Regions from separate parts of the Rossellomorea sp. FM04394 genome, predicted to be linked through region 2. Evidence: predicted binding sites of a transcription regulator. Region 2 holds the regulator's gene; the other holds the start of a gene.
The links. The regulator LexA, encoded in region 2, represses DNA repair genes until DNA is damaged. The targets are predictions, from matches to a motif close to CGAACATATGTTCG.

Region 1: uvrB (excinuclease ABC subunit UvrB) is a predicted target of LexA. The motif match lies at 1,348-1,361, and genes of this name have one in related genera.

Annotation. Positions count from the first base shown of each region.
Region 1 covers NZ_CP168654.1:3,833,621-3,837,051, reverse strand. The annotation lists gene ACCB35_RS19330 (N-acetylmuramoyl-L-alanine amidase) at 1-858, opposite strand, end outside; gene uvrB (excinuclease ABC subunit UvrB) at 1,484-3,431, shown strand, end outside.
Region 2 covers NZ_CP168654.1:1,998,815-2,002,245, reverse strand. The annotation lists gene ACCB35_RS09990 (DUF896 domain-containing protein) at 214-447, opposite strand; gene ACCB35_RS09985 (recombinase family protein) at 553-1,203, opposite strand; gene ACCB35_RS09980 (LysM peptidoglycan-binding domain-containing protein) at 1,215-1,541, opposite strand; gene lexA (transcriptional repressor LexA) at 1,702-2,322, shown strand; gene glnA (type I glutamate--ammonia ligase) at 2,445-3,431, opposite strand, start outside.

The DNA of each region.
Region 1 (3,431 bases), 1.8 Mb from region 2:
CCCGCCGCCCCAGTCAATCTTCTTGTAAGCTGCCGGAACGTAATGACATGCAAGGCCATTCGGACAATCGGCCCCAGTTTCTTCTGTATCCATTTTTAAGTTTAATGATTGGATCGCTTCCTGATTAGGTGTGGTTTGTTTAGGTGCTAATGTTAAGGAAGATCCATCCTCTGTTTGTTTCGTCACCCCGTTGTTGATTGTCTCGTATACACGGTCAGCAAAGTCCTTTGCTCCTGAGTAGTCGGATGAACCGCTGTATTTAGCTACGGCCCCGTACCATTCATTTACATCAGAAGATGTCTCACCAGAGGTATCTTTGGCATACTGTGCCAACAGTGCTGCAGCACCCCGGATATTTTGCTTTTTATTTTGTTTTAACGTTTCTGGTTGAAGTGAGAGTAGTTCAGCTGCTGTATTCAGAGTATGAAGTTTGGGGTCATTAATATCTAATGTAGACTCGACTTTCAGTGTTGATTCATCTAAAGGCGGAGCGTCTCTGTCCTCTTTACCGGATAAAAACATATGAGCGGGTTCATCGCTGTGGGTATCTTCTAAACTATCAGTGTTAACATCCGTAAGATGCATCAATCCGTAGCCTCCTGAAGCACTTGGCTTGCCGTCATGATGCTCCCATAGGGATACGTTATAACCAACTGAAAGCAGGATTTCAACCGGGACATTGAATTCATGCGCTGCTTGTTGGAACGCTTTTTGCAACTCGAGTGAATCGGCAACTTCAGCAGCTTGGACCACTCCATGAGAGGTGATCGATGGTGCCATCGGGGTAATGGTGGAACTCAGCAGAAATCCCGTTAAACTAAGGGAACCGGCGACTTGTAGCCATTTAGTTTTTTTCATACATTCCTCCTGAACAATATGTATTTTTTTGTAGAACTTATAAAAAAGCTTATTGGAAATTAGACAGAATAGTCAATCAATTATTGGATATATGCCTAAATGAATATTTGATGGAGGGATAATCTTTATGATGTGGTAGAGAGCATTTCAGTTATTGGTTTCTTAATTGTGGATAAATAAAGAATAGTGTGAATAAATGAAGTATTGGACGTGTTATTCACAAATTGAATACGCATTCATCAACATTGTGCACAAAAAATTTGACGAATTGTGAATAAGTTTATGCATTTTCCACAAGGTATATCGACTTATACACATAGTTGTACACAGGGTGTGTATAGAAATGCTCGGATTGTGTCGAAAATTTCTTTGTCACCTCCCGTAAAATGTCGAAATCTCAATTCAAGCCTCTAATTTGCTACTTCACCGAATGTTATCCACAACCAAGAGGACGTTTCATGAGGTCCGATCCTTAAATATCAAAAATAACGAACTTTTGTTCGCTTATTATTGGTTAATAATGTAGGAAATGTGGTAGAATGTGTATAGATGAATGGACAGTGTTTAAGATGGGTATAAGTAGGTAAATACAAGGTAGCAGTCCTTTATTATAGGAGGTTTCACGGTGAAAGATCAATTCGAGCTCAAGTCTAAATATAAACCAGAGGGAGATCAGCCCCTGGCAATTGAAAAATTGGTTAAAGGTATAAATGAAGGGAAACGTCATCAAACCTTGCTTGGGGCAACAGGGACCGGAAAGACATTCACTGTTTCCAATGTAATCAAGCAGGTTGAAAAGCCGACCCTCATCATTGCTCATAATAAAACGTTGGCAGGACAGCTCTACAGCGAATTCAAAGAGTTTTTTCCTGATAACGCCGTTGAATATTTTGTCAGTTACTACGACTATTATCAGCCGGAGGCATACGTTCCTCAAACGGATACGTTTATCGAGAAGGATGCCAGCATCAATGATGAAATCGATAAACTCAGGCACTCTGCCACATCTGCTTTGTTTGAACGAAAAGATGTCATCATCATAGCCAGCGTGTCCTGTATTTACGGTTTAGGTAATCCGGAAGAATATCGGGAGCTCGTCCTTTCCCTCAGAACCGGGATGGAGATCGAACGAAATCAATTACTCCGCAAGCTGGTGGATATCCAGTATGAACGAAATGACATAGACTTCCAACGTGGAACCTTCCGGGTAAGGGGCGACGTAGTGGAAATTTTCCCTGCTTCCCGGGATGAACACTGTATGCGCGTTGAGTTTTTTGGAGATGAAATTGACCGTATCCGTGAAGTGGATGCACTGACCGGCGAAATCATGGGTGATCGTGAACATATCGCGATTTTCCCTGCTTCCCACTTCGTAACCCGTGAAGAAAAAATGCAGGTAGCCATTAAGAACATTGAAAAAGAGCTTGAAGAGCAGCTCGCCGTCATGAAAGAAGAAAATAAACTGCTGGAGGCCCAGCGTTTAGAGCAGCGTACCCGCTATGATCTGGAGATGATGAGGGAGATGGGCTTTTGCTCGGGGATTGAAAACTATTCCCGTCACCTGACACTGAGACCAGCCGGGTCGACTCCATATACCCTTCTGGATTATTTCCCTGACGACTTCCTAATTGTGGTCGATGAGTCCCATGTGACATTACCTCAAATCAGGGGGATGTTCAACGGGGACCAGGCCCGTAAAAAGGTGCTTGTGGATCACGGCTTCCGCCTGCCTTCAGCCATGGACAATCGTCCCCTGCGCTTTGAAGAGTTTGAAAAGAAAACCCAGCAGCTCCTCTACGTTTCGGCAACTCCAGGACCATATGAGTTGGAGCATAGTCCTGAAATGGTCGAGCAGATCATCCGGCCGACCGGACTGCTGGATCCAATCATCGAGGTGCGGCCGATCGAAGGACAGATTGATGATCTATTGGGTGAGATCAATGAACGTATCGAGAAAAACGAGCGTGTCCTGGTGACCACCTTAACGAAAAAGATGTCCGAGGATCTTTCCGCCTACCTGAAGGAGATCGGGATAAAAGTTCAATACTTGCATTCAGAGATCAAAACATTGGAGCGCATTGAAATTATCAGGGATCTTCGTCTGGGGAAATATGATGTTTTGGTCGGGATCAACTTACTTCGAGAAGGATTGGACATTCCTGAAGTGTCACTTGTCACCATATTGGATGCTGACAAAGAAGGATTCTTGCGTTCTGAACGTTCACTCATTCAAACGATTGGCCGTGCAGCCCGTAATAGTAACGGTAAAGTCATCATGTATGCGGACAAAATTACCGACTCTATGCAAAAAGCACTTGATGAAACAGAACGTCGTCGGACGATCCAGGAAGAATACAATGAAAAACACGGCGTGACACCGACGACCATACAAAAAGAAATCCGGGATGTCATCAGGGCAACCCATGCTGCAGAAGAAGCAGGGGTTTACGAAGGAGAACAGACAAAAGTTTCGAATATGTCTAAACCGGAGCGACAAAAACTTATTGCTAGCTTAGAAGTGGAAATGAAGGAAGCAGCCAAGGCATTGGACTTTGAGCGGGCTGCACAGCTTC
Region 2 (3,431 bases):
TAATCTTCTTTGGTAGTTTATACAACTATCTTGAATGATAACATGACTTTATCATCCTTGAAAAATAAAAACCCTTGCAAAAACAAAAGCGGAGGGGATTTGCACAGCCCCTAATAGCATAAGCGTGGATAAGCTAAAAAGGGAATGTTTTCCTTTAATTCGGAATACTAAAAAACTGCCAAGGCTCTTCTAAAGCCTGGCAGCTCATTCACTTTAATGCATTTTCTTTTTGCTCTGGATATCCTGAATCTTTTTAGGGGTCACTTCATTACCTTCCGGATCAAAGATTCTTGTATTTTCTATTGTACCTTTCATCGATTGACGAAACGTTTCAAGGTATTCTTTTCTCAGTTTGGACTGCTCTTTTGCTTCTTGTTCTGTAAGTCCATTGCTTTTAGACTTTTTCGCAAGTTCATTGATTCGATTCATTTTTGTTTTTGAAAGCATCTATAAAAACTCCTTTATTGCATAATCAGCAAAATCTAAAACACAACTCAAAGTTAAGCGACATACTATTGCCATATTACTAGACTAAAGGAGATAAAACAAGAGTTACGCATTTTCCAATGAAGCCATATATTCTTTAAAACGCCTATGTACGGTAGCTTTGGAAACATCATATCCAAACCCTCTTAAAGTCGCTGCAATTTCAGCAAAAGTCAATTCGTTCTTTCTTAACCTGACAATTTCCTCGACAGGTACTTCAATCCGCTCTCTCCCATCTACATTCCCTTTGTTTTTAAGATTTTTATGGGGTTGAAAGCCATTTTCCACTGCCCTCTTCATACCTCGTCTGATTTTTAAATTATGGATTTTCCTTTGGTACTCCTCAACCATGCTCACGATATTTATGACCATAGAATCTGATTCAGATAAGTGAAGCTCACCACTATGTGTTTGACTGATAATCTTGACTTCTTCTTTTAATAAACAATGAATGAGTGCAATTTTTGCATTTCCTCTGCCAATCCTCGTTTCGTCCTGTATGAGAACTGCCGCAATCGAGTCATCTTTAATCAAATCAAGAAGTTCCAGTACACCAGGACGATCTAATTCAAAACCGCTTGCTTGATCTTTTATGATAGCAGCCACTTCGTATTGGCGTTCTTGTGCTAATTTCACTAATTCCTCTTCTTGACGCTCCAAAGATGTTTCCTGTGTGTCTTTCTTTGTACTTACTCTGCAGTAAATAACTGCCTTCATTTTCTATCCCTCTATTCTTCGTTCATTACCAATTCATAATCTGAATGGGTGGATAATGTTGGATTTTCTATAGGTAACACAAGTGATTCACCGGGTTTGATTGAGAATGATGTAAGATTATTTTCCTCTCCGACCCAAGCGATAAATTCTTCCACTGTCATAGAATATTCTTCATTATACTGTTTGGCAATAGTCCAAAGCGTGTCTCCATCCTGAACGGTGATGCTTTGATATGACGGCTGGTTTGCCATAACCACTAGCAAATAGGCTGCAGATAAAAGTGCTAAAATAAATAATATAATAATGTAAGAGAAACGATTCCAAATGTGTGTTAACATAAAAAAATACCTCCATACGAATGTTTGTTCTGTTTTTTTGATATATTCATTGTAATACGAACATTCGTTTGGTGTCAACAGAAATTCGAACTTATGTTTGTATCGACTGGAAAGACATGCTATAATGGGAACATAAGATCTATAATAGAGGTGCGTGAACATGACAAAATTGTCTAAAAGACAGCAGGACATACTAGAATATATTAAAATTGCAGTTAGAGAAAAAGGGTACCCACCTTCCGTACGGGAAATCGGGGAAGCCGTTGGTCTTGCTTCTAGTTCCACCGTACACGGACATCTGGCCAGGTTAGAGAGTAAAGGTCTTATTCGTAGAGATCCCACCAAACCAAGAGCCATCGAAATCTTAAATCTTGAAGAGGATACGATTCCACGCCAGCGTGTTGTTAACGTTCCTTTAATCGGTAAAGTTACAGCAGGTCAACCCATCACGGCTGTGGAGAATGTCGAAGAATTCTTTCCCCTGCCTGAGCGTATGGCACCTTCAGACGAACAGGTGTTCATGCTCGAAATCATGGGTGATAGTATGATAGAAGCCGGGATTTTGGATGGAGATTTTGTTATCGTGCGTCAGCAGCAAACAGCGAACAATGGAGACATCGTCGTAGCAATGACAGAAGAAGATGAAGCGACTGTAAAACGCTTCTTTAAAGAAAAGGATTATGTTCGATTACAGCCAGAGAATTCAACAATGGATCCGATCATTTTACGAAATGTATCCATTTTAGGTAAAGTCGTCGGAGTTTATCGTCAAGTACATTAGTACGTTTAAGCCGCTATGTTTAATAGCGGCTTCATTTTTTCTGTATTTCGAAAGACTTTTGTAAAAAAATAAGCAGTGGGTCGTAGCGTTTTCCCTACGACCCACTGCTTTGCTTTTAAGGATTAATACATTTGAATGTATTGCTCGCGTTCCCATGGGTGTACTTGTGTACGGAACATATCCCATTCGATCTCTTTCGCTTCCACGAAATGTTCGAAAATGTGTTCTCCAAGAGATTTAACGATTACTTCATTTGTTTTAAGGTTTTCTAATGCAGCATGTAAAGTTGCAGGAAGATCTACGATACCCGCTTCTTCACGCTCTTTTTTGTCCATAACATAAATGTTGCGGTCAATCGGCTTAGGAGCTTGCAGGTTATTCTTAACACCATCTAATCCTGCTGCTAATAATACAGCCATTGCCAGGTAAGGGTTAGCCGCCGGATCGACACTACGTACTTCAACACGTGTGCTTAATCCACGAGAAGCAGGGATACGGATTAATGGGCTTCGGTTACGTGCAGACCAGGCAACATAACAAGGTGCTTCGTACCCTGGAACTAAACGCTTGTATGAGTTTACAGTCGGATTCGTGATTGCTGTAAAAGCAGTAGCATGCTTAATGATACCAGCAAGGAATTGACGGGCAGTATCACTTAGTTGTAAGTCACCTTTTTCATCAAAGAAAGAGTTCACTCCATTTTTGAATAAGGACATATTGCAGTGCATTCCTGAACCATTCACACCGAATAATGGTTTCGGCATGAATGTTGCGTGTAAACCATGTTTACGTGCAATCGTTTTTACCACTAGTTTGAATGTCTGAATATCGTCACAGGCTTTTAATGCATTTGCATATTTGAAGTCGATCTCATGTTGACCAGGAGCTACTTCATGGTGGGATGCTTCGATTTCAAAGCCCATTTCTTCCAGTTCTAATGCGATATCACGACGGCAGTTCTCCCCTAAATCTGTAGGAGCTAAATCGAAATAGCCACCGTTATCGTTTAATTCCAATGTCGGCTCACCGTTTACGTCTAATTTAAAGAGGAAGAATTCCGGCTCAGGTCCAAGATTGAAGTCGGTAAACCCTAGCTCTTCCATTTGACT